Regions from separate parts of the Streptomyces sp. NPDC002138 genome, predicted to be linked through region 3. Evidence: riboswitches for the same ligand, from Rfam matches in the RefSeq annotation. Region 3 holds a riboswitch; each other region holds the start of a gene.
The links. A riboswitch is a leader RNA that binds a small molecule or an ion and turns the genes downstream of it on or off. The one in region 3 is predicted to bind cyclic di-AMP.

Region 1 (7,154 bases), on a different contig from region 3:
TCGCCTCCGTCGTCAGGTCCAGCTGCGGCCACGGCCGCAGCCCCTCCGTCAGGCAGGCGTCGTACGTCAGCACGCCCAACGACTCGGAGTTCCCGAGGATCGCCACCCGCGGCCCCCTCGGCAGCGGCTGGGACCCGAGCAGCAGGCCCACGTCCACCAGCTCCGTCACCGTGTCCACCCGGATCACCCCGGCCTGGCGCAGCAGCGCCGAGACGGTGGCGTCGGGCAGCCGGGTGCCGGGGACCGCGTGCCCCGCCGGGGTGACCCCGCTGTGGCGTCCCCCCTTGGCCACCACCACCGGCTTCACCAGTGCCGTGCGCCGGGCGATGCGGGTGAACTTGCGCGGGTTGCCGAGCGTTTCGAGGTACAGCAGGCCGACGTCCGTGGCCGGGTCGTCGTACCAGTACTGGAGGATGTCGTTGCCCGAGACGTCCGCCCGGTTGCCCGCCGACACGAAGGAGGACAGGCTCTCGCCGCGCCGCAGCAGCCCGGCGAGCAGGGCGATCCCGATGGCCCCGGACTGGGTGAAGAGCCCGATCCGCCCCGGCTCGGGGGTCGGCGCGGGCGCCAGCGAGGCGTTGAGCCGGACCCCGGGAGCGGTGTTGATCACGCCGAAGGCGTTGGGGCCGACGACGCGCATGCCGTACGTCCGCGCCTGGCGCACCAGCTCCCGCTGGCGCTCGAGCCCGAGGGGCCCGCTCTCGCCGTACCCCGCCGAGAGCACCACCAGGCCCTGCACCCCGTGCTCCCCGCAGTCCGCGACCACCTCGGGGACCCGCTCGGCCGGAACCGCCACCACCGCGAGGTCGACCGGCTCCCCGATGCCGCCGAGCGTGCGGTGCGCCCGTACGCCGAGCAGCAGGTCGGAGGTCACGGCGTCGTTGACCGCGTACAGCGCGCCGTCGAATCCGCTGTCGCGCAGATTGCGCAGGGCGGCGGCGCCCACGCCGGTTCCCGTGCGGCTGGCGCCGATCACGGCGACGGAGCCCGGGGCGAGCAGGCGCTGGACGGAGCGGGCCTCGGCCCGCTGCTCGCGGGCGCGCTGGACGGCGAGCGACTCGGCGGTGGGTTCGAGGTCGAGGGTGAGGTGGACCGCGCCGTCCTCGAAGCTGCGCTTCTGCTCGTAGCCGGCCTCCTTGAACACCTTGATCATCTTGGTGTTGGCGGGCAGCACCTCGGCGGCGAACCGGCGGATCCCGCGCTCGCGCGCCACCGCGCCGATGTGTTCGAGGAGGGCGGAGGCGACCCCGCGGCCCTGGTGGGCGTCCTGGACGAGGAAGGCGACCTCGGCCTCGTCGGCGGCCCCGGAGGCGGGGCGGCCGTCGGCGCCGATCCGGTCGTAGCGCACGGTCGCGATGAACTCGCCGCCGACCGTGGCCGCGAGGCCCACCCGGTCCACGTAGTCGTGGTGGGTGAAGCGGTGCACGTCCTTGGCGGACAGCCGGGGGTACGGGGCGAAGAAGCGGTAGTACTTCGACTCGTCCGAGACCTGTTCGTAGAAGCTGACCAGGCGGTCCGCGTCCTCGGTCGTGATGGGGCGGATCCGGGCGGTGCCGCCGTCGCGCAGCACGACGTCCGCTTCCCAGTGGGCCGGGTACGAGGGGTCCGACGCGGTGGTCATGAGGCCACCCTAGAGCCTGCCTTGGGGCGAGGGCGGAAGAGCGGTCGCCGGGGCCGCATCGGCCCGGGGGCGTGCGCGCGGCGCGCTAGGCGAGCCGGGACGAACCAGTGCAAGCTGAGGAGGGCCGAACGGCAGGCGGATGGGGGTCGGAAGTCGGCCGGAGCATTCAGAGCGCCGTGAGAGACTGGTCTAGACAACCATTGGAACCTGAAGGGCATCACCATGGCAGAGCGCCGCGTCAACGTCGGCTGGGCCGAGGGCCTGCACGCTCGTCCCGCCTCGATCTTCGTCCGGGCGACGACCGCTTCCGGCGTCCCGGTGACGATCTCCAAGGCCGACGGCAACCCGGTCAACGCCGCGTCCATGCTCGCGGTCCTGGGCCTGGGCGCCCAGGGCGGCGAGGAGATCATCCTCGCGTCCGACGCCGAGGGTGCGGACGCCGCGCTCGACCGTCTGGCCAAGCTGGTCGCCGAGGGCCTCGAAGAGCTCCCCGAGACCGTCTGACCCCGGGGCCCGGCCCCCGCACCACGCACGGCGGAGCCGTGGCTCCCGGAACCCCGGGGGCCACGGCTCCGCGGCTTTTCCAGACCATCCGGCCGGGGCGCGAATATCCACTCGCGACATCCACCGCCGACTTCCGACTTCCGGCCGCCGATATCCGTGGCGTCATAAAGGGAAGCGGAAATAGCCGCCCCACCCGTCCTTTGTATACGCGCCGTGTTAAAGGCCGCCGCTCGCCGTGTTTACGGCAGGTTGCGAAGTCCTCACGCGCAGCCGGTGCGCCCCCGCCGCGCGGTCCGCGTGGGCCGCGGTCAGCGCCCGCGCCCGCTCCGCGTCGCCGCGCGCCACCGCGTCCACGATCGCGCCGTGCTCCGCCCAGGACTCCACCGGCCGCACGGGGGCGTCCACGACGTACATCCAGGCCACCTTGTGCCGCATCTGGGTGAGCAGCGCGATCAGGCCGGGGCTGCCTGAGGCCTGCGCGAGCGTCTCGTGGAACCAGCCCCCCAGGGCCCGCAGATCGTCCCCCTGCCCCCTCCTGGCCCGCTCCTGCCCCAGCCTGACCAGCCCCCGCAGCACCTTGAGGTGCGCCTCGCCGCGCCTGTGGGCGGCGCGGGCCACGGCGAGGGGCTCCAGCAGCATCCGGACCTCCAGCAGGTCGGCCGCCTCCTGCTCGGTGGGCTCGGCGACACAGGCGCCCGCGTGCCGGCGGGTGGTGACGAAGCCCTCGGACTCCAGGGTGCGCAGGGCCTCGCGGACGGGGACGCGGGAGACTCCGTAACGCCGGGCGAGCACCTCCTCGGTGAGCCGGACGCCCGGTCCGAAGACCCCGGAAACGATGTCGTCGCGGATCGCCGTACAAACCGCGTGCGCGGGAATTCGCAAGACCGGACCTCCGCTGAATACCGCTGCCGCCGATTCCATTGCGTCGACTCTATTGCAACACGCGATATTTTCCGAGGACGGGCGGAAATGAGCGACCACGACGGGCCACCGGCGCCGCGCGCACGACGCGAAGGCCCCGGCTCGATGAGCCGGGGCCTTCGGGACGCTGCCGTGCGGGCGGGATCAGATGTTGACGCCGCGGGCCCGCAGGTAGGTCAGCGGGTTGATGTCCGAGCCGTACGACGGGCCGGTGCGGGCCTCGAAGTGCAGGTGCGCGCCGCTGACGTTGCCGGTGTCGCCCGACAGGCCGATCTGCTGCCCGGCGGTGACCTGCTCGCCGGCCGAGACGCTCAGCCGGGAGAGGTGCGCGTACTGGGTGTACGTACCGTCGTTGTGCTTGATGACGATGTTGTTGCCGTACGCGCCGCCGTTGCCGGCCTCGACGATGACGCCCGCGCCGACGGCGCGCACGACGGTGCCCACACCGGCGTGGAAGTCGATGCCCGTGTGGCTGCCGGAGGACCACATGCTGCCGCCGACGCCGTACTGGGTGCTGACGTAGGAGCCCTCGATCGGCGTCACGAAGGCGTTGAGGCGCTTGCGCTCCTCTTCGCGGTCCGCACGCTCCTTGGCCTCGCGCTCGGCCTTGACCTTGGCCTCGGCCATCCGCTTGGCCTCGGCCGCCTTCGTCCGCGCCTCGTTCTCGGCCTGCACCCTGAGGGCGGTCGCGTCGGCGGCGTTGCGCTGGGCGTCGGCCTGGGCCTCGAGGTCACCGGCGAGGTCGGGGGCGACGACGGCCTTCATGTTCGAGTCGGCCGGAGGGGTGCTGCTGTGGTTGTCCGCGGCGAAGGCCGGGGCGGCGAGGGTGGCCGCGACGCCGGTGGCGGCGAGGGCGGCTATGCCGGCGACGCTTGCGGTCTTCCGGCTCAGACGGCTGGAACCGCGGTGCTTGCCGCCGGAGGAGGAGGCACGAGAGCTGCCGAACGCCATGAAGGGGCTGATCCTTTCCTTCCTTCTCGCCTACCGGGTTAGCTGACGGGTTCGGAGCAGGAAGGTCTCCTACGGGCCCTCTCTCGCGAGACGGTCCGATTCACCCCAGGGACTGTGGGTCCCCGGCTCCCCAGGCTCGCGCCTGACGGGGACTCGGCGATCGCTGCCCGGTGCCGCGAGTGCGGCGCGTACAACTGACGGACAGCACGGCCGACGCTAGGCGGATCATCCGGTAATCACCAAACACACACGCCCCATTGTTACCTACGTCACGTGACATAGAAGCAACCTCTCCACCAAACGGACAAAAGGGGTTCTGGTGGTCAAGCCACCAGAACCCCTCCTCGCACGCTCAGTTGGCGACGACGCTCACGTCACCGATTCCGAGGGCCCGCACGGGCGCCTCGATCTGCGCGGCGTCGCCGACCAGGACCGTGACGAGACGGTCCACCGGGAAGGCGTTGACGACGGCCGACGTGGCCTCCACCGTGCCCGTCTCTGCCAGCCGCGCGTACAACTGCGCCTGGTAGTCGTCCGGCAGGCCCTGCTCGACCTGGTCGGCCAGGGTCCCCGCGACGGACGCGGCCGTCTCGAACTTGAGCGGGGCGACGCCCACCAGGTTCTGCACCGCCACGTCCCGCTCGGCGTCGGTCAGGCCGCCCTCCGCGAGGGTGCGCAGCACCTTCCAGAGGTCGTCCAGCGCCGGGCCGGTGTTCGGGGTGTCCACCGACCCGCTGATGGCGAGCATCGACGCGCCGGTGCCGTCGGCCGTGGACCGCAGCACCTGCCCGAAGGCGCGCACGCCGTACGTGTACCCCTTCTCCTCGCGCAGGACCTTGTCCAGACGGGAGGTCAGGGTGCCGCCCAGGCAGTACGTGCCCAGCACCTGGGGCGCCCAGACCCGGTCGTGCCGGTCCGCGCCGATCCGCCCGATCAGCAACTGCGTCTGGACCGCGCCCGGCCGGTCCACGATGACCACGCGGCCCGTGTCGTCCGCGGTGATCGGCGGCACGGGGAGCGGCGCGGCGGCGTTGCCCGTCCAGGTGCCGAGGGTGTCCGCCAGGACGGCGTCCAGGTCGATGCCGGTCAGGTCGCCGACCACGACCGCGGTGGCCGTGGCGGGGCGCACGTGGGCCTCGTAGAAGGCGCGTACGGCCGCGGAGTCGATCCGGGCGACCGTCTCCTCGGTGCCCTGGCGCGGGCGGGACATCCGCAGCGTGGCCGGGAACAGCTCCTGGGAGAGCTGCTTGGCGGCCCGGCGCTGCGGGTTGGCCAGCTCGTGCGGGATCTCGTCGAGCCGGTTGCGCACCAGGCGGTCGACCTCGGAGTCGGCGAAGGCGGGGGCGCGCAGCGCCTCGGCGAGCAGGCCCAGGGCCTTGGCCAGGCGGGAGGCCGGGACCTCCAGCGAGACCCGGATGCCCGGGTGGTCGGCGTGCGCGTCGAGGGTGGCGCCGCAGCGCTCCAGCTCGGCCGCGAACTCCTCGGCGGAGTGCTTGTCGGTGCCCTCGGACAGCGCGCGGGCCATGATGGTGGCCACGCCGTCCAGCCCGGCCGGCTCGGCGTCCAGCGGGGCTTCGAGGTTGATCTCGACGGCCACCACCTGCTGGCCGGGCCGGTGGCAGCGCAGCACGGTCAGGCCGGTCGCCAGCGCGCCGCGCTCGGGGGCGGGGAACGCCCACGGCTTGGCCTCGCCGGGCTGCGGCTGGGGGTGGAAGGTCATCGTGACGGCTGCGGTGTCGCTCACTGCTCCACCCCTTCGTTCTCGTCGTTCTCGGCGGCTTCCTCGGCGTCCTCGGCCGCGATCGGCTCGTAGACGAGCACCGCGCGGTTGTCCGGACGCAGGCGGGCGGCGGCCACGGCCTGGACCTCCTCGGCGGTGATGTCGAGGACGCGGCCGACGGCGGTGAGCGCCAGTTGCGGGTCGCCGAAGAGGACCGCGAAGCGGCACAGTTCGTCGGCGCGGCCGGCCACCGTGCTCAGCCGGTCCAGCCATTCGCGCTCCAGCTGGGCCTGCGCGCGCTCCATCTCCTCGGCCGTCGGGCCCTCGGCGGCGAACCGCGCGAGTTCCTCGTCGACGGCGGCCTCGATGTCGGGTACCTCGACCCCGCCGGAGGTCTTGACGTCCAGCCAGCCGAGCGAGGGCGCGCCGGCCAGGCGCAGCATGCCGAAACCGGCGGCCACGGCGCTCTGGTCGCGGCGCACCAGGCGGTTGTGGAGCCGGGAGGAGTCACCGCCGCCCAGGATGGTCAGCGCCACGTCGGCGGCGTCGCAGTCGCGGGTGCCGTCGTGCGGGAGCCGGTAGGCGGCCATCAGGGCGCGGGCCGGGACCTCCTCGACGATCTCCTCGCGCAGCTGGCCGCCCATGGTGTCGGGCAGCGCGCCGTCGCGCGGCGGCTGCTTGCCGTCGTGCGAGGGGATGGTGCCGAAGTACTTCTCGACCCAGGCGAGCGTCTGCTCGGGGTCGATGTCCCCGACGACCGACAGCACGGCGTTGTTGGGCGCGTAGTACGTGCGGAAGAAGGTCCGCGCGTCCTCCAGGGAGGCCGCGTCCAGGTCGGCCATCGAGCCGATCGGCGTGTGGTGGTACGGGTGGCCCTCCGGGTAGGCGAGGGCGGTCAGCCGCTCGAACGCCGTGCCGTAGGGGACGTTGTCGTAGCGCTGGCGGCGCTCGTTCTTGACGACGTCGCGCTGGTTCTCCATGGACTCCTCGTCCAATGCGGCCAGCAGCGAGCCCATCCGGTCCGCCTCCAGCCACAGCGCGAGTTCCAGCTGGTGCGTCGGCATCGTCTCGAAATAGTTGGTCCGCTCGAAGCTGGTGGTGCCGTTGAGCGAACCGCCGGCGCCCTGGACCAGCTCGAAGTGGCCGTTCCCGGGGACGCTCTTCGAGCCCTGGAACATCAGGTGCTCGAAGAGGTGAGCCAGACCGGTCCGGCCCTTGACCTCGTGACGCGAACCGACGTCGTACCACAGGCAGACCGCGGCGACCGGGGTCAGGTGGTCCTCGGAGAGCACCACGCGCAGGCCGTTGGCCAGGCGGTGCTCGGTCGCTGTCAGGCCGCCGGAGCCGGCCTGAGCTGTGGCCGTGTGACCCATGGGCATGTGGTCCCTTCGATCGCGATGTAGAGAATTCCGTCAGACCTGTCACTGTATGCAAGCG
Region 2 (7,154 bases), on a different contig from region 3:
GACCCCTTCATCAGCGAGTCGGCGTTCGTCCGCGAGGGCGACGTGATCCTCACGGTGCAGAAGATCGGCTCGCAGAGGCCGCGCGCCGGGGTGGAGGCCGTCCTCGCGCCCGCCGTGGCGGCGTACCGCGCGACGACGAGGGGCTGACCCGCGCGCCGCGCGCTCAGCGCCGCGGGTCCCGGCCGCCGGGGTCGTGCCAGTGCGGGTCGGGCCGGTTCAGGAACCATTCGCCGAAACCCACCGGGCGGACGTGGCCCGCGCCGGAGGCGGCGGGCACCGCGTCGCGGAAGATCCGGCCCGGGAGGGCGCCCAGGTCCCGCAGCAGGGCGGCGGTCTCGTCGATGAACTGCGGCGGCCCGGACAGATAGACGTCCTGGTCCGGCCAGAGCCCGCGGTTGCCGAGCGCGGTCGCGAGCCGCCCGGTCGCCTCGTTGCGGTGCCGGCCGGGCGCGGGCGTGATGTAGGTGACGGCGAGCCAGGGGTGCCGGTCCGCGTAGCTGTCGATCAGGGGCCGGTCGTAGAGGTGCGCCCCGTCGCGCGCGACGACGAAGAGGCGTACGTCGTGCCCCGGCGGCCGCGCCATCAGCTCCTCCAGCATGGCGCGCACCGGCGCCCAGCCCGTCCCGGCCGCGATGAACGTGGCGGGACGGCCCTCGTGGCGCAGGGTGACCCGGCCGCCCGCCGCGCCGAGCCGCAGCACCTCGCCGGGCGCGACGTCCTGGACCAGGGCGGTGCTGAGGCGGCCGCCCTCGATCCGGCTGACGTGGAGGTCGACGGTGTGGTCGGCGCGGGGCGCGTTGCCGAGGGAGTACGTGCGCCAGGTGGTCGGCACCCGGGCGCAGCTCACGCTGACGTACTGGCCGGGGAGATAGGGGAGCGGCAGGTGCGGCCGCAGCGTCAGGACGCCGATGTCCGTGCCGTACCGGAGGTGGCGCACCACCTCGGCGTCCCACCACGGCGGGTCCTGGCTCGCGGCGGCGCCCGCGGTCATCAGGTCGGCGATCGCCCGGTAGGCCGCGCTCCACGCCTCCTCGACGACCGGGGTCCAGGCGGGCCCGCTGGCCTCGGCGAGCGCGGCGAGCAGGCTGGCGCCGACGGCGTCGTAGTGCTCGGGGCGCGCGAGGAACTTGCGGTGGTCGCGGCCGAGGTCGCGGAGATAGGGGATGAGGGTCTCGTCGTCGATGTGCGCGATCACATGGGTGAGGGCGGCGAAGAGCCGGTCCCGCTGGCGTTCCATGTCCGGGGCGGCGGCCGGGAAGAGCTCACGAATGCCGGGATTGTTCCAGAACAGATGGGTGTAGAAGTACTTGACCGCGTGCTCGGCCCGTCGCTCCACCACGGCGAAACTGCTCTTCAAGATCCTCACATCCACAAGAGCGACAGTAGGAGCGGCCGCGATCCCGGGGTCAAGGGAAGGGTGATCTACGGCCAGCCGCGGAAAACCAGTCATATGGGATGACCGGCGAGGGGCGGGGTACGGTCGGCGGGTGCACCAGGAAACCCCCGCCGAGCCCCCTGCCGAGTCCTCCGCCGAGGCTGCCGCCGAGCCCGCCGCCGAGCCCGCCGCCGGCCGCGAAGGCGGCTGCCCCGCCGCCGGACCCGAACTCTTCACGTGGGAGTTCGCGACCGACCCGTATCCCGCCTACGCCTGGCTGCGCGAGCACGCACCCGTGCACCGCACCAAGCTGCCCAGCGGGGTCGAGGCCTGGCTGGTCACCCGGTACGCCGACGCCCGGCAGGCCCTCGCCGACCAGCGGCTGAGCAAGAACCCGGTGCACCACGCCGAGCCGGGCAAGACGGGCATTCCCGGCGAGCGCAGCGCGGGCCTGATGACGCACCTGCTCAACATCGACCCGCCGGACCACACGCGGCTGCGGCGCCTGGTGTCGAAGGCGTTCACCCCGCGCAGGGTCGCCGAGTTCGCCCCGCGGGTCCAGGAGTTGACCGACCGGCTCATCGACGCCTTCGCGGAGAAGGGGGAGGCCGACCTGATCCACGAGTTCGCCTTTCCGCTCCCCATCTACGCCATCTGCGACCTGCTCGGCGTACCGCGCGAGGACCAGGACGACTTCCGCGACTGGGCCGGGATGATGATCCGCCACGGCGGCGGGCCGCGCGGCGGCGTCGCCCGCTCCGTGAAGAAGATCCGCGCCTATCTCGGAGAGCTGATCCACCGCAAGCGCGACGACCTGGGCGACGACCTCATCTCGGACCTGATCCGGGCGAGCGACCACGGCGACCATCTGACGGAGGCCGAGGCCACCGCCATGTGCTTCGTGCTCCTCTTCGCCGGGTTCGAGACCACCATCAACCTGATCGGCAACGGCACCTACGCCCTGATGCGCAACCCGCGTCAGCGCGCGCTCCTCCAGGAGTCCCTCTCCGCCGGCGAGTCCGCTCTGCTGGCGACCGGGATCGAGGAGCTGCTCCGCTACGACGGACCCGTGGAGCTGGCGACGTGGCGCTATGCGACCGAGCCGCTGACCCTGGGCGGCCAGGACGTCCCGGCGGGCGATCCGGTGCTCGTGGTCCTCGCGGCGGCCGACCGCGACCCCGCGCGGTTCGAGGATCCGGACACCCTGGACCTCTCGCGGACCGACAATCAGCACCTCGGATACGGACACGGCATCCACTACTGTCTGGGCGCTCCGCTGGCCCGGCTGGAGGGCCAGACGGCGCTCGCGAGTTTGCTGACGCGTCTACCCGATCTGGAACTCGCCATTCCCCCCGAGGAGCTGCGCTGGCGCGGCGGACTGATCATGCGTGGCCTGCGCACGCTTCCCGTCCGCTTCACACCCCCAAACGTTTCAGATGCGGAATAAACCCTTCCATGGGCCTCAACTGACGCAGAGTCAACTCTGTGACCTCGACGTGATCTGCGCATCATCGACTTGTGACAAGCGTTCGAACCCGGCTAGGTTCGCGTCGCCCCCCACCGCCACGCGAAAGGTCCACCCTCATGCGTTCCGGGAACGGCCGCCACAGACGCCCCCGTCAGGTCCCCGCCCTTGTCGTCACCGCCGGAGTCGCCGGCTCCGCACTCGCTCTACCGCTGTTCGCCGCCTCCGGCGCGAACGCGGCGGAGACCACCACCTGGGACAGGGTGGCGGAGTGCGAGAGCGGCGGGACCTGGAGCGCCGACTTCGGCAGCGGGTCGTACGGCGGCCTCCAGTTCACCCTGGAGCAGTGGAAGAGCGCGGGCGGGCTGGAGTTCGCGGCGCGGCCCGACCTCGCCAGTCGCTCGCAGCAGATCGCGATCGCCGAGCGCGTGCTCGCCTCGCAGGGGCCGCAGGCCTGGCCGCTGTGCGGGGAGTCCTCGGGACTCACCCGCACCGGCCCCGCGCCCACCGTCGATCCGGGCACGCCCGGCCATTCCGCTTCGGTCGCGCCGACCCCGGTGCGCCCCGAGGGCACCCCGGCTCCGGTCGGCGGCCCGGCCCCCGCGTCGACGCCGACCTCGACCGGTCACATCCCCGGGGCCACCACCTCGCCCAGCGCCCCGCCGGCGATGCCCGACTCCCCGCTGACCTCCGTACTGCCCGTCATGCCGGCCCCGGACCCGCTGTCCGGCGGCCCCGGCGCGCCGACGGGGCACACGGGCACGCCCGCTCCGGCCACGCCCGGCACCCCGGCGCTCCCGACCGGCCCGTCGACCTCGCCGTCCGGCATTCCGGCTCCCGCGACCTCGACCCCGGCGAACCCGGCGGCCCCGTCGACGCCTTCCGGCTCCGTGGCCCTCCCGCAGGGCGAAACGGGCGAGGGTGGCGGAAAGCACCGCGGAACGCCCGCCGCCGAGGCTCCGAACGCCCCTGACGCCCTGTCGGACCCGACGTACACCGTCAAGAGCGGCGACAACCTGACGGCCATCGCGAAGGCCAAGGGAGTCGAGGGTGGCTGGAATGCCCTTTACGAGGCCAATCAGCAGGTCATCGGGCATGATGCCGACCTGATCACCCCGGGGCAGAATCTCGATCTAAGCCATAAATAGGGGCACTTAGGGCGGGAAGATCGCCGTGTATGTCCCTTTCGTGCAAGTGAGACATGCATCTCTTCCGTTCAACTGGCGTGTCCTGGTCGGCGACTGCCGGAAACCCCGCTCTCACCTGCGCAAACACCCGCCCCGGGAGCGCAAGTAGGGCCCGTTTCTCCCCGATGTCCCTCGTTGAACATCGGGGAGAGACCTGTCTACCTTCTGAATCGCTCGCCACCGCGGGCTCCTTCGACCGCATCGCCGAATCCTGCCGGCGGACGGAGGAAACAGTCGTCGCGCAAGCGCCGAAGGCAGGAGCGGGGGAACCAAGGTAAGTGCCGGAACCGGCCATTGAGAGATGGTCACGGAACCGGCTTGGGGTTAAGCCGCGCACCTCCTCGGTGCGCGACCGGGCAACTCATCCGCCCGAACCCGACAGCTCACTTCGCAGGCGTCGGTGAGGAGAAAACCATGCTGCTTTCCGGCAAGGGCAAGCACCGTCGCGCCTCCAAGGCCACCCGTGTCGTCACCCTCGTCGGTGTCGCCGGTGTCGCCGTGGCGGCTCCGCTGATGACCGCCGGCGCCGCGAGCGCCGCGACCGCCTCCCAGTGGGACGCCGTCGCCGCGTGCGAGTCCGGCGGCAACTGGTCCATCAACACGGGCAACGGCTACTACGGCGGCGTTCAGTTCTCGTCCTCCACCTGGGCCGCCTACGGCGGCAAGGCCTACGCCCCGCAGGCCAACCAGGCCACCAAGTCGCAGCAGATAGCCATCGCCGAGAAGGTCCTCAAGGGCCAGGGCAAGGGCGCGTGGCCGTCCTGTGGCGTGGGCCTGTCGAGCTCCTCCTACAACGGTGGTTCGGCCGAGACCCCCAGCAAGCCGAAGCCGCAGAGCAAGCCGGAGAAGAAGGCCGAGCCGAAGCAGGAGACCAAGCGCCCCGAGGCCCCGGTCACCCGTTCCGAGCGCGCCGAGACCCCGGCCCCCACCAAGTCCGCCCCGGCGGCCGAGGCTCCCAAGACGGGCAACGGCTCCTACGAGGTCAAGTCGGGCGACACCCTCGGCACCATCGCCCAGGCGAACGGCGTCAAGGGCGGCTGGCAGCAGGTGTTCGAGCTGAACAAGGACATCGTCAAGGACGCCGACCTGATCTTCCCGGGGCAGAAGCTGAAGCTCAGCTGAATCCCGCGGTAACACTCGCGTTCCCCACCGCCCGGCGCGTATCCCCTCACGCGCCGGGCGGTGGTGCGTCCGGGGCCGGCATCCCGCCCAGGCGTTGCCGTATGTCACGTAAGAGGGGTATTCAGACCCTTTTTCATCCCACGGAGCGGCTGGTCGGCCGACCGAGTGCCCGGAGCCGGTTAGGCTCTAAGCGGCAAGGCCGTCCCACGGCCTGACACGCCACCGCACACCCAGCGTCACATCCCAGAAGGAGATGCTCGTGCCGTCCATCGACGTCGTCGTAGCCCGGGAAATCCTGGACTCCCGAGGCAATCCCACGGTCGAGGTCGAGGTTGGCCTCGACGACGGCAGCACCGGCCGTGCTGCAGTTCCGTCCGGCGCCTCCACCGGTGCATTCGAGGCCATCGAGCTTCGTGACGGTGACCCCAACCGCTACATGGGCAAGGGCGTCGAGAAGGCCGTCCTCGCCGTCATCGAGCAGATCGGCCCGGAGCTCGTCGGCTACGACGCCACCGAGCAGCGTCTGATCGACCAGGCCATGTTCGACCTGGACGGCACCGACAACAAGGGCTCCCTGGGCGCCAACGCGATCCTCGGCGTCTCCCTGGCCGTGGCCCACGCCGCGTCCGAGGCCTCGGACCTCCCGCTCTTCCGCTACCTCGGCGGCCCGAACGCGCACCTGCTGCCCGTTCCGATGATGAACATCCTCAACGGTGGGTCGCACGCCGACTCCAACGTCGACATCCAGGAGTTCATGATCGCCCCGATCGGCGCGGAGTCCTTCTCCGAAGCCCTTCGCTGGGGTGCCGAGGTCTACCACACCCTCAAGAAGGTCCTGCACACCAAGGGCCTCTCGACCGGTCTGGGCGACGAGGGCGGCTTCGCGCCGAACCTGGAGTCCAACCGCGCCGCGCTCGACCTCATCGTCGAGGCCATCAAGCAGGCCGGTTACGTCCCGGGCAAGGACATCGCGCTCGCGCTCGACGTCGCCGCGTCCGAGTTCTACAAGGACGGCAAGTACGAGTTCGAGGGCCAGTCCCGCTCGGCCGCCGAGATGACCGAGTACTACGAGGAGCTCGTCTCCGCGTACCCGATGGTCTCCATCGAGGACCCGCTGTACGAGGACGACTGGGCCGGCTGGAAGACCCTCACCGACAAGCTGGGCACCAAGGTCCAGATCGTCGGCGACGACCTCTTCGTCACCAACCCGGAGCGCCTCGCCCGCGGCATCGAGGAGGGCTCGGCCAACGCCCTGCTCGTCAAGGTGAACCAGATCGGTTCGCTGACCGAGACCCTGGACGCCGTCGAGATGGCCCAGCGCAACGGCTTCAAGTGCATGATGTCGCACCGCTCCGGCGAGACCGAGGACGTCACCATCGCCGACCTCGCCGTCGCCGTGAACTGCGGCCAGATCAAGACCGGCGCCCCGGCCCGCTCGGACCGCGTCGCCAAGTACAACCAGCTGCTGCGCATCGAGGAGATCCTCGACGACGCCGCGGTGTACGCGGGCCGCTCCGCCTTCCCGCGCTTCAAGGGCTGATCTCCTTCGGGACCGGCTTCCGCGGGGTTAATCCCCGCGGGGCCTGACAGCCTCCGTACGTCCCCGCGCTCGGTCCCGTACCGTGTGCGGGGACGTATTGCTGTGTGCGCGCACCAGGGGAGGCGGGGTCAATGGCCGGGAACCGGGATCGGTTCTCCACCTTCTCGACCGCTACCAGGCTCAAGCAGCTCGGTGAGCGGACCGCGGCCCACGTCTACCGCTCGCAGTCGCGGCGTCAGGTCCGGCGCAGCCGGCTGACCGGCCGGGCCGCGCTGCTGGTGCTGGTCCTCTGTACCCTGGTCGTCGCCCTCGCGTATCCCATGCGCCAGTACGTCTCCCAGCGCTCGGAGATCGCGGACCAGCAGCGGACCGCCGACCGGGCGCGCAAGCGGCTGGACGAACTCCGCGACGAGAAGGCCCGCTGGCAGGACCGGGCGTACGCGGAGCAGCAGGCGCGCCGCCACC
Region 3 (7,154 bases):
CCGCACCGCGGCCCTCGCGGTGTCCCCGCTCGCCGAACCCAAGGAACCCGCCGCGGAAAAGGAACCCGCCGCGGAACCGGAAGAGCCGGATCCGGGAGCCGGGTCCGCCGTCCAGGACCGTCACGAGCCCGGCACCACCGCACCCCGCACCCCCTCCGAGCCGGCCGCCGAACCGGAACCGGAACTCCCACCCGCACTCGAGCCCGAACCCCCGCTGACCGCCGCGCAGGTGGTGGCCGCCGCGGCCCTGTGGGAGGCGGCCGCCGTGGCACTGGCGGCGGGGGTCCCCGCGGGCGGAGCCGTCGTCCAGGCCGAGCTGCTCCGGGCCGCCCACACCGCGCGCCTCGCGGGGCTGCCGCGCGCCGAGGCTGCCGCGCTCCGGGTGGTCCGCGGGCTGCGCGCCGCCCGCGAGCGCAGTGCGGCCCAGCGCCTGACCGAGCTGACCGGAGCTTTCCGGGAGCTGCTGTACACCGCCGCGGTGCCGGACCCCGGCGGTGCGCGGCGCGGCTACCGCTCCGGCGGCAGCCTGCGCGTGCACGGTCTGTGCCGGGAGCCGGTGCTCTCCGCCGCCGGGCACGGGGGAGTGGTCACCCACCTCGTCGGCTCCGACGGCGCCCGTTACACCCTCGCCGACGTCCGCCCCGGCGGCCTGGCCCGGGCCCGTGGCGCCGGATCCGCCTCCGTGGCGCTCGGCGGCGCCGCCCTCGACCACGCCGGTCTGGCGCGGGGCGGTCTGCTGGTGTCGGGGGCCACGGTCTCCGAGGACGGCCGCCTCGGTGCGGGCCGCGGGGTACGGGCGACTCCGCTGCGCGGGATCGACTGGAGCGCGGAACCGGCCGCGGCCGCCCTCTTCGCCCGCCCGGCCGCCGACGCGGTGGCCCGGGCCCTGGCCGGCTCCGCGACCGGGTGGCCCACCGCCGACCCCGGGCTGCTCGGCTGTGACGTGCTGGTGGTCGGCCCGGCGGGGGACCGGCTGCTGGTGCGCGAGCTGTCGCCCGACGGCTCGGTACGTCCGGACGCGCCGCTGATCGGCCTGGTCCCGGCCCATCCGCACCCGGAGCTGCCGCACACCGCGAACCTGCGCCGCCTCGCGGAGCGTCCCGGGATGGCGCTGCGCGTGCTGGGGCGGCCCGATCCGGACCGGGCCGCCACCCTGCGCCCGCTCGCCGTCGGCCCGGTGCCCGGAGCGGCGTACACGCTGCGGCTGCCGCCGGAGTGGCTGGGCCGGGCCGACCTCGGCTACGACCGGCTCCAGGGGGCCCACCTCCCGGCCGGAGCCCCGGGACCCGCCGCGGGCGTACCGGACGTACCGCCCGTACCGCCCATGCCGAACACTCCGCACCTGCCGACGACCCCGGATCCGCTGCGCGACTCACCGCTCTGGCGGGTTCGACGGCTGCTGGAATCCGGGGTCGCGGGGGGCCGCCGGGCGGTGGCGGAGGCGGCGCGGGGCGATCTCGCCCCGGCCGGGGGTCCGGAACCGCTGCGCCGGGCCGGGTTCGCGGCGGCCGGGGAGCTGACCGCGGAGCTGGCCGCCGAGGCGGACCGGCGCTCCCGGGACGTCTTCGGCCGCCTCGTCGATCCCGGGGCTGACCGCTACGCGTGGGCCTGGCTGGCCGCGGCCACCCATCTGCACGCCGCGCAGCGGTCGTTGGTGGCCGCGTCCTGGTGTGCTTCGGCTCAGTAGGCGCTGTTGACGTTGTCGATCGAGCCGTAGCGGGCGGCGGCGTAGTTGCAGGCCGCGGTGATGTTCGCGACCGGGTCGTAGGAGTCGGCCGCGGTTCCGGGCACGTGGTACGCCCGGAAGGTGGGGTCGATCACCTGGAGGAGGCCCTTGGAGGGGATGCCCGCCGCCGCGTTGGAGTCCCAGTTGTTGATCGCGAGGGGGTTGCCCGAGGACTCGCGCAGCACGTTGCGGCGAATTCCGTCGTAGGTACCGGGAATTCCGTGCTGGGCCATGATCTCCAGCGACTGCCGGATCCAGCCGTCGAGGTTGTTGGCGAACAGCGTGGTGGGCCGCGCGGAACGGTCGGCCCGGGCGGGCTCGGCCGCGGAACCCCGCGCCGCGGGCGCCGTCGTGGCGGCCGCCGTTCCCGAACTCGCCTTCGCCGGGCCGCCGATCGTCAGCTTGGTGCCCGGCCGAATGACCGACGGGTCGCTGCCGACCACCGCGCGATTGTCCTCGTACAGCTTCTTCCAGCCGCCGCTCACGGAATGCGATTGTGCGATCTTGGAAAGGGTGTCACCCGCCACCACGGAATAGATCTTGGGTGCGGCCGCCTTTGCGGCAACGCCGGAAACCGAGGTCGAAACCGAGGTCGAAACCGAGGCCGCGGCCGAGGTGGTGGTCGTGGCCGGCTGGGCCGCCGGCTGCGCGGCCTCGGCGCCGGAAGCGCTGATCAGGGGGAGAGCGAGTGCGATGCCACCGGTGCCCGCGACGGCGAGCAGTCGGGCGAGCTGGCTGGTCTTGGGACGGCGGTGCTTGCCCGTTGCGGACATGGCGAATTCCTCTCCGTCGCCTGCGAGGTGAGCTGTCGGGTTCGGACGGGAGCTGTCCGGCCGCGCCGTGGCACGGCATGTTCCAGACATGCGTGAGACATGAAGGAGACATGCGTGTCAGTGGCGCGACTTCACCCCGAGCCCGTCCGGATTCAAGATCCGGACCGGCGGCCTACCTGGTTCCCCCGCTCCTGCCGTACGTGAGTGGGATGGGTTCCCGGGTGGCGGCAGGATTTGGCGGTCCACCCGGATTGCGGTGACCGTAAGCGAGGGGGGAGGCAGGGAGCAAGGACTTGAATTCCACGCGGTGATCGGTATATCGATACCGGCCGGTGGAATTCATCCCGGCCGTGCCGGGCGGGGAATGCCGAATTTCATTGCGGCGCCCGGAATTACGCGTTCCGCAGGCCTCGCGGGGGACTTGGAGGGGGGCCGTCCGGCGTGACTCACATCACCGGAGGCCCGCCCCTACCGCATTCAAGGGCAAATCACCCATACATACTTATTCAGGCAGCTCCGCGAGCCGGCGCAAAGCCTCTCGCACCGAGGTCCGGCCGGCCGGCAGCAGCGGCAGCCGCACATCGGGCGTCGGGATCCGCCCCTGCGCGTGCAGCACCCCCTTCAGCACCACCGGATTCGGCTCGGTGAACACGGCCGCCGACAGCCGGGCCAGCGCGTGCCCCAGCGCCCGGGCCCCCACCGCGTCACCCGCCCGCCACGCCGCGTCGAGCGCGGCGAACCGGTCCGTGGCCAGATGTGCCGAGGCCAGGATCCCGCCGCCGGCCCCGAGGGCGAGCAGGGGCGAGACGTACGCGTCGTCGCCCGCCATCACCGTGAACCCGTCCGGCAGTTCGCCCAGCAGTGCCACCGTGTCCTCGTCGATGCCGCCCACGGCGTACTTGACCCCCGCGACCCCGGGCAGTGCCCCGAGCGCCCGCAGCGCCCGGGCGTGCAGGGGCTGACCGGTCCGGTAGGGGATGTGGTAGACGATCAGCGGTACGGGAGCGAGCGCCGCCAGCCGCTCGAAGTGCGCCAGCACCCCCGCCGCCGAGGGCCGCACGAACGACGGGACGGTCACCAGCGCGGCCCGGGCCTCCGGCCACCGCCGCAGCCGCTCCAGCGCGGCCTCGCTCGCCCGGGTGCCGCTGCTCCCCGCCCCCACGCTCAGGAACGCCCCGCGCTCCCGGCAGACCCGGGCGCACACCTCGGTGACCGCGTCGCGTTCCGCCTCGTCCAGGCTCGCGGCCTCGGCGGTCGTGCCGAGGGCGGCGATGCCGGTCGCGCCCGCCGTGAGCACCTCGTGGGCCAGGGCCTCCAGGGCGTCCAGGGCGACGCCGCCGGACGCGTCGAAGGGGGTGATGAGCGGTACGTGGATGCCGTGCAGGAAGGGGGTTGTGGGGTGGGAGGTGGTCGTGGGGTGGGCGGGGGTCGTGGGGTGGGCGGGTCCGGCCACCGTGTCCTGTGCCGTCTGCTGCTTCTGCGCCATGGGTACGAGGGTGGCCGGACCCCGAGCATCGGGTCCAGTTCGCATTTCTTTCCCTACCCGTAAGCTGAGCCGATGCTCGACCTACGCCGCCTGCGCCTGCTGCGCGAACTCGCCCGCCGCGGCACCATCGCCGCCGTCGCCGAGGCGCTGGCCTTCAGCCCCTCGGCCGTCTCCCAGCAGCTCTCCGTCCTCGAGCGCGAGGCGGGTCTGCCCCTGCTGGAGCGCACCGGCCGCCGGGTCCGGCTCACCCCCGCCGGTCACCATCTGGTCGGCCACGCGGAAGCGGTGCTGGAGCGCCTGGAACAGGCCGAGGCGGATCTCGCCGAAGCCCGGGGCGGGCCGGCCGGGGCCCTGCGCGTCGGTGCCTTCCCGACCGCGACCCGGGCCATCGTGCCCGCGGCCCTCGTCACCCTCGCCCGGCGCCACCCGGCCCTCGAGGCGATGGTCTCGGAGACCGACCCCGCCGCCGTCGCGGACGCCCTGCGGGCCGGTGACCTGGATGTGGCGCTGGTCCACGAGTACGACTTCGTTCCCGCGCCCGAGGAGCCGGGCCTGACGGCCGAGCCGCTGTTCCGTGAGGCGATGTACCTCGCGGAACCGGCCCCGCCCGGCCCCGCGGCCCCCGGTCCCGAACCGGCCCCTGCCTCCACCCCTGCCGCGGGGCCCGATCAGGGCGCGCTGCTGCGGGCCCACCGCCGCGCGCCCTGGATCACCGCGACCCCCGGCACCCTCTGCCACGCCATGACCGTCCGGGCCTGCCAGGCCGCCGGCTTCACCCCGCGGGAGCGCCACCGGGTGGACGACTTCGCGACCGTGCTCGCCCTGGTCGCGGCCGGGCAGGGGGTGGCCGTCGTACCGCAGCTCGGCGTGACCGGGTCCGTCGGGTCCGTCGGGCCCGCGGTGTCCGGGGCGCCGGGTGAGTCCGGGATGCCCGCCGTGCCCGGGGTGCGCCTCACCCGGTTGCCGATGGAGCGGCGTACGAAGATCGCCTTCCGGAGCGGGGCCGCGGCCCACCCGGCCGTGGCCGCCTTCGCCGCCGCCCTGCGCGCGGCCGTACCACCGGACCTCGCGCCGTAGAGGTGGTGATCGCCGCAGCCGAGCCGAGCCCCGGCCCTCGTCGAAAACGTGACACAACTCCCGCACCGGGCCACCCGTGCGGGCCCCGCCGTGTACGTTCGCGGTACGGGACGGATCACATGAGAGCGGGGTATGACGTGACGCATCGCGTACGAGGGGTCATCGCACGGAGCAAGGGCGCACCGGTGGAGACGACAACGATCCTCGTGCCCGACCCGGGACCCGGTGAGGCGCTCGTACAGGTGCAGGCCTGCGGGGTCTGCCACACCGACCTGCACTACCGCGAGGGCGGCATCAACGACGCGTACCCCTTCCTCCTCGGCCACGAGGCGGCCGGAGTGGTCGAAGCCGTCGGGCCCGATGTCACCGGGGTCGCCCCCGGTGACTTCGTGATCCTCAACTGGCGGGCCGTGTGCGGCCGTTGCCGGGCCTGCAAGCGCGGCCGCCCCTGGTACTGCTTCGACACCCACAACGCCACCCAGCCCATGACCCTCGAGGACGGCACCCCGCTCTCCCCGGCCCTGGGCATCGGCGCCTTCGCCGAGAAGACCCTGGTCGCCGCCGGGCAGTGCACCAAGGTCGACCCGGCGGCCTCGGCCGCCGCCGCCGGACTGCTGGGCTGCGGCGTGATGGCGGGCCTGGGCGCGGCCATCAACACCGGCAACGTCGGCCGCGGCGACTCGGTGGCCGTCATCGGCTGCGGGGGCGTGGGCAACGCGGCCGTCGCCGGGGCCGCTCTGGCCGGTGCGGGCCGGATCATCGCGGTGGACCTGGACGACCGCAAGCTCGAACTGGCCAGGGGACTGGGCGCCACCCACACCGTCAACGGCCGCACCGAGGACGTGGTCAAGGCCGTCCAGGCGCTGACCGGCGGAAACGGCGCGGACGTCGTCATCGACGCGGTCGGCCGCCCGGAGACCTACCGGCAGGCCTTCTACGCCCGTGACCTGGCCGGGACCGTGGTCCTCGTCGGCGTCCCGACACCGGAGATGACGCTCGAACTCCCGCTGCTCGACGTCTTCGGCCGCGGCGGCGCCCTCAAGTCCTCCTGGTACGGGGACTGTCTGCCCGAGCGTGACTTCCCCCTGCTGATCGACCTCTACCTGCAGGGCCGCCTCGACCTCGACGCCTTCGTCTCCGAGACCATCCCGCTCGACGGGGTGGAAGAGGCCTTCGCCCGGATGGAACGCGGCGAAGTACTGCGCTCGGTCGTCCAGTTCTGACCACGGGAGACCGGCCGGTCCGACCACGGGAGACCGGCCGGTCCGACCACGGGAGACCGGCCGGCTCCGCGCGGCAGACATCAGCCCCGCCGGCGTTCTAGGCGCCGCCGGAGGCACGGGAACGCCCACCCGGGACGCAATCCACCGCACCGACCTTGGGATCCGTACGTGACCAACACCAGCCACCGCCCGGGCCAGAGCTACCGTCAGCCCGGCGTCGTCCTCACCGACCACCACTTCACGGTCCCGCTGGACCACGACCGCCCGGACGGCGAGCACATCGAGCTGTACGCCCGCGAGGCCGTGGCCACCGGCAAGGACCCGGCCTCCCTGCCGTGGCTGCTCTACCTGGAGGGCGGCCCTGGCTTCGGCGCCCGCCGCTTCACCGGCCGTCAGGCCTGGCTGGAGCGGGCCCTGGACGAATTCCGGGTGCTCTTCCTGGACCAGCGCGGCACCGGCCGCTCCACCCCCGCGAACCGGCAGACCCTCCCGCTGCGCGGCGGCCCCGCCGAGCAGGCCGAGTACCTCGCGCACCTGCGTTCCGACGCGATCGTCCGCGACTGCGAGGCCATCCGTCCCGCCCTGACCGGCGGCGCGCCCTGGACCGTACTCGGCCAGAGCTTCGGCGGGTTCTGCGTCACGCGCTACCTCTCCACCGCTCCCGAGGGCCTGGCCGCGGCCCTGATCACCGGCGGTCTGCCCGGCCTCGAGGCCTCCGCCGACGAGGTCTACTCCGCGGCGGTCCCGCGCATCGAGCGCAAGAACCGGGCGCACTACGCCCGTTACCCGATGGACGTCGAACGTGCCCGCGCCATCGCCGCCCACCTCGCCGAGCACCCCACCGAACTCCCCGGCGGCCACCGGCTCAC
Region 4 (7,154 bases), on a different contig from region 3:
CTGGTTGCGCAGGCCCCGCCCGCAGAAGTGCCGCGCGGGGGTCGCGGTCAGCGACAGCCCGGCGATCTTGGTGCTCTCGTTCCAGTCGAGCTCGCGCAGCCGGTCGGCGGGGACGCCCCAGCGCTCCAGGTGCGCGCCGACGCCGAGCGGGACCGCGAAGACCGTGTCCGTACCGGCCAGGGCCTTGATCGTCGGCAGGTCGAGGTGGTCGTAGTGGTCGTGCGAGATCACCACGACGTCGACCGGCCCCAGCGCGGCCAGCGGCACCGGCACCGGGTGCAGCCGCTTGGGTCCGGCGAAGGGGAAGGGGGAGCACCGCTCGCCCCAGACCGGGTCGAACAGCACGCGGCGCCCGTCGATCTCGGCGAGCACCGTGGAGTGCCCCATCCAGGTCAGCCGCAGGCCGCTGACCGGCGGTTTCGCCAGATCGGCCAGGGTGGTCGGATGAACGGGGACGGGGGCGCCGGGATTGCGCCGGACCCGCTGCTCCTTGTGGAAGTAGATCTTGGCGAATTCCAGCATCGAGCCGGAGGGTCTGGTCCTCGCCCCGACTGGATTCTGGAAGACGCCGTCGGCGAAGTTCGGCGAGCGCAGGATCCGCTCCATCCGCGCGCCGGACGGATCCGCGCCGAAGGCTTCGGGTCGCAGGGCGCGCAGCCGCGGACGCAAGGGACGGGAGCCGGGGCCGGAGCCGGTCAAGGCGCCTCCAGAGAGGAAGTGAGCAGGGCTGGTCGTACGTTCTACCACCATCCCAACGCGCACCGGCCCCGAAGGATTCCGCTTCCCGCCCCCGGCTCGCTACAGCGGCAGGAGATCCGGGCGCTTGGCCGCCATGTGGTCCCCGGAGGACTCCCCGCGCAGGCGCCGGCCGATCCACGGAACGAGGTACTCGCGCGCCCACTGGATGTTGTCCCGGGTGACCTCGGCCGAGCCGCGCGGCTGCTGCGGAGGCCACGGCTGGTCCGGGTCCGCGGGCACCTCCAGCCCCAGCACCTGGGCGGCGCGCAGCGCGACCCGGGTGTGCCCCTCGGGCGAGAGGTGCAGCCGGTCGCCGTCCCAAGCACGCCTGTCCTGGACGGACTTCAGCGACCAGAGGTCGAGCACCGGGCACTCGTACCGGTCCGCGATGGACCGGACGTGCGCCGAGTACGTCGCCACCTTGCCCCGGATGTGCTTGAGCACCGGCACCCCGCGGGTGTCGAAGCCGGTGGTGATCATCACCTGGCCGACGGAGCCGACCAGGTCGGCGAGGGCGGCCTCGAACCGCTCCGCCACGTCGTCGGGGTCGCTCCCGGGCCGGATGATGTCGTTGCCCCCGGCACAGAAGGTGACCAGGTCGGGGGCCAGCTCCTTGGCCCGGGGGACCTGGTCCGCCACGATCTGGTCCAGGAGCTTGCCCCGCACGGCCAGGTTGGCGTACCGGAAGTCGTGCTCCTCGCGCTGATCGGCCAGGAGCACGGCGAGGCGGTCGGCCCATCCGACGCAGATGTCCCCCGGCCCCGGATCCCCCACCCCCTCGGTGAAGCTGTCCCCGATCGCCGCGTACGAGCCGATGCCCTGCAGTGCCGTCTTCACTGTCGTCGTCTTTGCCGTCGTCTTCGTCGTCATCGCTGTCGCTGCCACGAGAAGACATCTTTCACCCCAGGACGTGACCTACGCCACCGTAGGCAGGCCTTGACGGACCGTGATCTATACCACCTGGTCAGTAAGGAATAAGTGAGGAATCCGTCAGGTGCCCCGGTGCCGTCAGACGTTCACGCCCTGGGCGCGGAGGTAGGCCAGCGGGTCGATGTCCGTGCCGTAGCCCGGACCCGTGCGGATCTCGAAGTGCAGGTGCGGGCCGGTGACGTTGCCCGTGGCGCCCGAGAGGCCGATGCTCTGGCCCGCGGTGACGCTCTGGCCGACCGAGACCGACAGCTGGGACAGGTGGCCGTACTGCGAGTAGCGGCCGTCGGCGTGCCGGATGACGACCTCGTTGCCGTACGCCCCGCCCCAGCCCGCGGAGACCACGGTGCCCGCGCCGACGGCGCGGACGGTGGTGCCGGTGCCCACGGCGAAGTCGACGCCGGTGTGGTAACCGCTGGACCACATGGCGCCGGGGGTCCGGTACTGGGTGGTGATGGAGGCGGAGACCGGGGCGACGAAGCCGGAGGCCGAGGTGGCCTTGGTGCCGGTGCCGGTGCCGGAGCCCTTCGCGGTGCCGGAGCCGGCGGCCTCGTCCGAGGTGCCCTTGCCCGCACCCTTGCCGGTCGTGGCGGCCGGTTCCCCGGAGCCGCCTTCGTCCGACGTGTCGGCGCCGGCGCCCGCCACCGGGGCCGGCTCGGCCGGAGCCGACTCCTCGACCGGGGCCGGGGCCTGCGCCCGGCTGCCCAGGGTGAGCTTCAGCCCCGGGTGGATCAGCGACGGGTCGGCGCCGACGGCCTCGTGGTTGTCCTCGTAGAGGCGCTGCCAGCCACCGCTCAGGTGCCGCTCCGCGGCGATCTTGGAGAGGTAGTCACCCGGGACCACGGTGTACACGGCGGAGGTCTGCGCCGCCGCCGACCGCAGCGCCACCGGAGCCTGGGCCGGCCGCGCCTGGGCCGGAATCGCGGCGGTGGCCGAGGTGGCGGTGGCCGAGGTGGCGGTGGACGTGGCGGCGGCGTGCGCGCCCGCCGCGCCCATCAGCGGCAGCGCGAGCGCCGCGCTTCCGGTCCCGGCGACGACGAATCCGCGGGTGATCGCGGCGGACTTCGGGCGGCGGTGCTTTCCCTTTGCGGGCATGGCGAATTCCTCTCCGTCGCCTGCGAGGTGAGCTGTCGGGTTCGGACTGGAGATGTCCGGCCGTAGGTGCACGGCTTCACCCCGAGCCGTCCGGAGGAAAGATCCATGAGGGGATCTCGTCCGGAACGGCGGCTTACCTGGTTCCCCCGCTCCTGCCGGGCGCGTGAATCGTCGGGTGCGGTTTCGGATGGTGGCAGGATTAGGCGGTCCATCCGGGTGGACGCGAAGGTATTCCGTCCGGACGCACGGAACAAGCCGTGAATTCCCCAAGGGAATGGCCCGGGTGAGGGATCGACGGAATTCCGGTCACCCTCCGTGGAATCACCGGCGGCAACAACCGTCCCCGCAAGGCAATTCGGCTTTCGCGATCACACACTCACGGTCACCGTATGATCCTGCTCACGGGGCCCGGCCCGATCTCCCCGGCCCTTGCGGCAAGTTACCCTGAAGTAGCGCAATCCGGACATGCCACGACGATACGGAGGAGTCCCCGTGACCCAGCAGATACCCCAGCACCCCTCCACGGAGCCGGAGCTGACCGGAGTGCGCAACTTCCGTGACGTGGGCGGGCTTCCGACCGCCGATGGACGGAGGGTCAGATCAGGACAGGTCTTCCGAAGCGGACATCTGGCACATGCCACCGAAACCGATACGGAATTCCTCGCCTCGCTCGGTCTCCACACGGTCTTCGACTTCCGCAACGCCGCCGACCACGCCCTCGAGGGCCCGGACGTCGAGCTGCCCGGCGTGCGCAACGTCAACCTGCCGCTCTCCGACCCGGCGGACGGCACGGAGTTCTGGCGGATGGTGCGCGACGGCGATGTCGAGCAGCTGCGCGAGGTCCTCGGCGACGGCAAGGCCGCCCGCCGGATGGCCAACTCCTACCGGGAGATCGTCCGCACCCGCACCGCGGAGCACCGCCAGGTCGTCCAGGCCCTCGCCCAGGACCACGTTCCGGTCCTGATGCACTGCGCGGCCGGAAAGGACCGGGCCGGCCTCTCGATCGCCGTCACCCTGCTCGCGCTCGGCGTCGAGCGTGAGGCGATCGTCGCGGACTACCTGGAGTCGAACGCTCCGCACCGCCGCTACAAGGTGCGCCGCAGCGGCGAGTCCGCCGAAGCCCGCTCGCCCGAGGTGATGGAGCTGCTCGCCCCGCTCTTCGACGCCCGCGCCGAGTACCTGCACGCGGCCTTCGAGACCCTGGAGGAGATCTGGGGCAGCCTCGACCGCTACGTCGCCGAGGGCCTCGGACTCACGCCCGAGACCCTCGGCCGGCTGCGCGACCGGCTCCTCGTCTGACCCGGCCGACATCCGACGGCCGCCCGGGCGGCCGTCGGCCGGATCCCGGGCGGCGGCCCGCGGTCAGCGGTTCGCGACCGCCTGCTTGACCAGGGTCCTGCCGAAGTCCCACATCAGAGCGCCCCCGCCGTGGGCGTCGTCCATGACCTCCCGGAAGGCGCCCACGAAGCGGTCCACGTCCGCCTCGTCCACGATCAGCGGCGGAATGAGCTTGATCACCTCCAGGTGGTCACCGGACACCTGGGTCAGGATCCGGTGCTTCTGGAGCAGCGGTACGACGACCATCTGCGCGAAGAGCCCCTTGCGGGCCGCCTGGAGCATGGTCCACCGGCTGCGCAGGCCGAGCGAGGACGGCCGGCCGAACTCGATGCCGATCATCAGCCCCCGGCCGCGCACCTCGTGCAGCAGCTCGTACTCGTCCACCATCGCCGCGAGCCGGCCGCGCAGCAGGTCGCCCATGGCGCGGGCGTTGGCCACGACCGCTTCGTTCTCCATGACCGAGAGCACCGCGAGCCCGGCCGCCATCGCCTGCGCGTTGGAGCCGAAGCTGGCCGAGTGCACGAGCACCCGGTCCATCGACGAGTACACCTTCTTGAAGATCCAGTCCTTGCCCAGGGTCGCCCCGACCGGCACGTAGCCGCCCGACAGCGCCTTGGCCACGCACACCAGGTCCGGTTCGACCCCGGGCTCGTGCTGGTAGGCGTAGAACTCCCCGGTCCGGCCGAGACCGGTCTGCACCTCGTCCGCGATCAGCAGCGCCTTGTGCCGGTGCAGCAGGTCCTGCGCGGCGCGCAGGAAGCCGGGCGGGGCCTCGAGCACCCCCTTGCCCTGGATCGGTTCCACCACGAAGGCGGCCACGTCGCCGCGCTTCAGCTCGCGCTCCAGGGCCGCCAGATCCCCGAGCGCGATCTTGGTGTCGGGCAGCAGCGGCGCGAACCCGTCCCGGAATCCCGCCTCCCCGTTCACCGACAGGGAGCCGGTGGTGAGCCCGTGGAAGGCGTGGTCGCAGTACAGGATCCTGGGGCGGCCCGTGGCGAAGCGGGCGAACTTGAGCGCGGTCTCCACGGCCTCCGTACCGCTGTTGCCGAAGAAGACCCGGTCCAGGTGCGGGCTGTAGGACAGCAGTTTCTCCGCCAGCAGCCCGGGCAGCGGCTGGCAGTCGAAGCGGGTGAGGTCGGCGAGCTGCGCGTCGAGCACGTCGTGCAGGGCGCGCCGGACGACGGGGTGGTGGCGGCCCAGCCCCATCACCCCGAAGCCGGCGAGCATGTCGAGGTAGTCGTGCCCCTCCGCGTCCCAGAAGTGGGCTCCCTCGGCCCGCTCGTAGACCTTGTCGAAGCCGATGGTGTGCAGCATCCGCGGCAGCTGGTGGTTGAGGTGACGGGCGTGCAGTTCGTAGCGCTCGCCGCCCCGCTCGGCCAGCAGGGAGCCCAGGTCGAACTCCTTGCCGGGGCCCCCCGGGGCCGCCGTCATACCCGCTTCTCCCAGTTGCCCCCCACCGTCTCCCGGGCCGCCCGCAGGGATTCCTTCAGCGAGCCCATGGTCGCGAGGACGGCGGTCGGCTCGTACCCGCAGTGCGCCATGCAATTCGCGCAGCGCGGGTCCTTTCCGCGGCCGTACTTGCTCCAGTCGGTGTCCTCGATCAGTTCCCGGTACGTCGGTACGTACCCGTCGCTCATCAGATAGCAGGGGCGCTGCCAGCCGAACAGCGAGTAGTTGGGAATGGCCCAGGCCGTGCAGGGGAAATCGGCCTTGCCTTCCAGGAAGTCCAGGAAGAGCGGGGAGTGGTTCAGCCGCCAGCGGCTCCGGTTTCCGCCGGAGAATGCCTTGCGGAAGAGTTCCCTCGTCTGTTCCACGCCCAGGAAGTGCTCCTGGTCGGGGGCCTTTTCGTACGCGTAGGCGGGCGAGATCATCATCTCGTCGACCTGGAGGTCGTCATTGAGGTAGTTGAGCACCTCGATGATGGTCTGCGGGGTGTCGGTGTTGAAGAAGGTGGAGTTCGTGGTCACCCGGAAGCCGCGCCGCTTCGCCTCCTTGATGGCCGCGACGGCCTCGTCGAAGACGCCTTCCTTGGCGACGGACTCGTCGTGCCGCTCGCGCAGGCCGTCGATGTGGACGGCGAAGGCGAAGTAGGGCGAGGGCGTGAACTTCTCGATCTTCTTGCGGAGCAGCACCGCGTTGGTGCACAGGAATACGTACTTCCGCTTGGCCACCAACTGCCGCACGATCTCGTCGATCTGCGGATGCATCAAGGGCTCGCCGCCCGCGATGGACACCATGGGCGCGCCGGACTCGAGTACGGCGCCGACCGCCTGGGCCACCGGCATGCGCTGCTTGAGCACCCCGGCCGGGTGCTGGATCTTCCCGCACCCCTCGCAGGCCAGGTTGCAGGCGTAGAGCGGTTCCAGCTCGACGATCAGCGGGAACTTCTCACGCTTGCGGAGCTTCTGTTCGAAGAGATACGTCCCGACCCTGATGGACTGTCGCAGCGGCATGGCCATCTGGCTCACCTCCTGGGGAGCAGCGAAGAACGGTGCCATTCGTAAAATGCGGGTAGTACCGCACGCAATACGCGGAAGGCCGATATTCCACCGCGTACGGTGCCGATTCGGACCAGCTCATGCTCCGGAGCGTCCACGATCACCCGGACGGCCGCAACCGGGCGCGGCCCGGTGCGGTCGCCCGTGTGGGCGGCGGTCCAGAGGGTGGCCGCCGATTCCATGTCGACCGCGATGGCGCCGGTGGCGCGCAGCTGCGCGCGCTCCTGGCCGCGGACGACGTGGTCGGAGCCGATCAGGGGGCCGGTATGGACGGTCCGGCCGGGTACCGCCCGGGCGAGCGCCTCGGCGAGGTGCTCGGCGGCGACGCAGGCGACGGCGCCGCGCGGGTCCCGGGTCTCCTCGGCGACCACGAGGTCGCCGGGGTGCATGCCGGGGACCAGCCCGGCACAGAATCCGGTGGCGAGTACGGCCGCCCCGCGCATCCGGGGCTCGGCCAGCGAGCGTGCCACGGCCCGCTCGGCGGCGGGCGGGCCCATGCCGGTGCGCAGGAGGCTGTACCCCTCGGGCGCCCCGCGGTGGCGGCGGCTGCGCAGGGCG

Region 1: linked by a shared signal. The riboswitch ahead of ABT084_RS28540 (M23 family metallopeptidase) and the one ahead of ABT084_RS07835 (LysM peptidoglycan-binding domain-containing protein) in region 3 are both predicted to bind cyclic di-AMP.
Region 2: linked by a shared signal. The riboswitch ahead of ABT084_RS29640 (transglycosylase family protein) and the one ahead of ABT084_RS07835 (LysM peptidoglycan-binding domain-containing protein) in region 3 are both predicted to bind cyclic di-AMP.
Region 4: linked by a shared signal. The riboswitch ahead of ABT084_RS12090 (M23 family metallopeptidase) and the one ahead of ABT084_RS07835 (LysM peptidoglycan-binding domain-containing protein) in region 3 are both predicted to bind cyclic di-AMP.

Annotation. Positions count from the first base shown of each region.
Region 1 is NZ_JBEOXE010000054.1:31,974-39,127, reverse strand. Features, by position in the region: gene ABT084_RS28555 (bifunctional acetate--CoA ligase family protein/GNAT family N-acetyltransferase) at 1-1,621, opposite strand, end outside; gene ABT084_RS28550 (HPr family phosphocarrier protein) at 1,844-2,125, shown strand; gene ABT084_RS28545 (GntR family transcriptional regulator) at 2,342-3,007, opposite strand; gene ABT084_RS28540 (M23 family metallopeptidase) at 3,191-3,997, opposite strand; cyclic di-AMP (ydaO/yuaA leader) riboswitch at 4,011-4,166, opposite strand; gene ABT084_RS28535 (M16 family metallopeptidase) at 4,350-5,717, opposite strand; gene ABT084_RS28530 (M16 family metallopeptidase) at 5,738-7,090, opposite strand.
Region 2 is NZ_JBEOXE010000060.1:1,780-8,933, reverse strand. Features, by position in the region: gene ABT084_RS29660 (hypothetical protein) at 1-147, shown strand, start outside; gene ABT084_RS29655 (globin domain-containing protein) at 164-1,366, opposite strand; gene ABT084_RS29650 (cytochrome P450 family protein) at 1,488-2,822, shown strand; gene ABT084_RS29645 (transglycosylase family protein) at 2,960-3,988, shown strand; cyclic di-AMP (ydaO/yuaA leader) riboswitch at 4,264-4,439, shown strand; gene ABT084_RS29640 (transglycosylase family protein) at 4,442-5,149, shown strand; gene eno (phosphopyruvate hydratase) at 5,403-6,689, shown strand; gene ABT084_RS29630 (FtsB family cell division protein) at 6,821-7,154, shown strand, end outside.
Region 3 is NZ_JBEOXE010000008.1:163,983-171,136, reverse strand. Features, by position in the region: gene ABT084_RS07840 (hypothetical protein) at 1-1,687, shown strand, start outside; gene ABT084_RS07835 (LysM peptidoglycan-binding domain-containing protein) at 1,681-2,499, opposite strand; cyclic di-AMP (ydaO/yuaA leader) riboswitch at 2,504-2,718, opposite strand; gene ABT084_RS07830 (dihydrodipicolinate synthase family protein) at 3,002-3,985, opposite strand; gene ABT084_RS07825 (LysR substrate-binding domain-containing protein) at 4,058-5,062, shown strand; gene ABT084_RS07820 (S-(hydroxymethyl)mycothiol dehydrogenase) at 5,200-6,285, shown strand; gene ABT084_RS07815 (alpha/beta fold hydrolase) at 6,454-7,154, shown strand, end outside.
Region 4 is NZ_JBEOXE010000014.1:51,420-58,573, forward strand. Features, by position in the region: gene ABT084_RS12080 (MBL fold metallo-hydrolase) at 1-699, opposite strand, end outside; gene ABT084_RS12085 (SGNH/GDSL hydrolase family protein) at 799-1,608, opposite strand; gene ABT084_RS12090 (M23 family metallopeptidase) at 1,747-2,760, opposite strand; cyclic di-AMP (ydaO/yuaA leader) riboswitch at 2,763-2,944, opposite strand; gene ABT084_RS12095 (tyrosine-protein phosphatase) at 3,253-4,059, shown strand; gene ABT084_RS12100 (aspartate aminotransferase family protein) at 4,123-5,529, opposite strand; gene hpnH (adenosyl-hopene transferase HpnH) at 5,526-6,557, opposite strand; gene ABT084_RS12110 (phosphorylase family protein) at 6,563-7,154, opposite strand, start outside.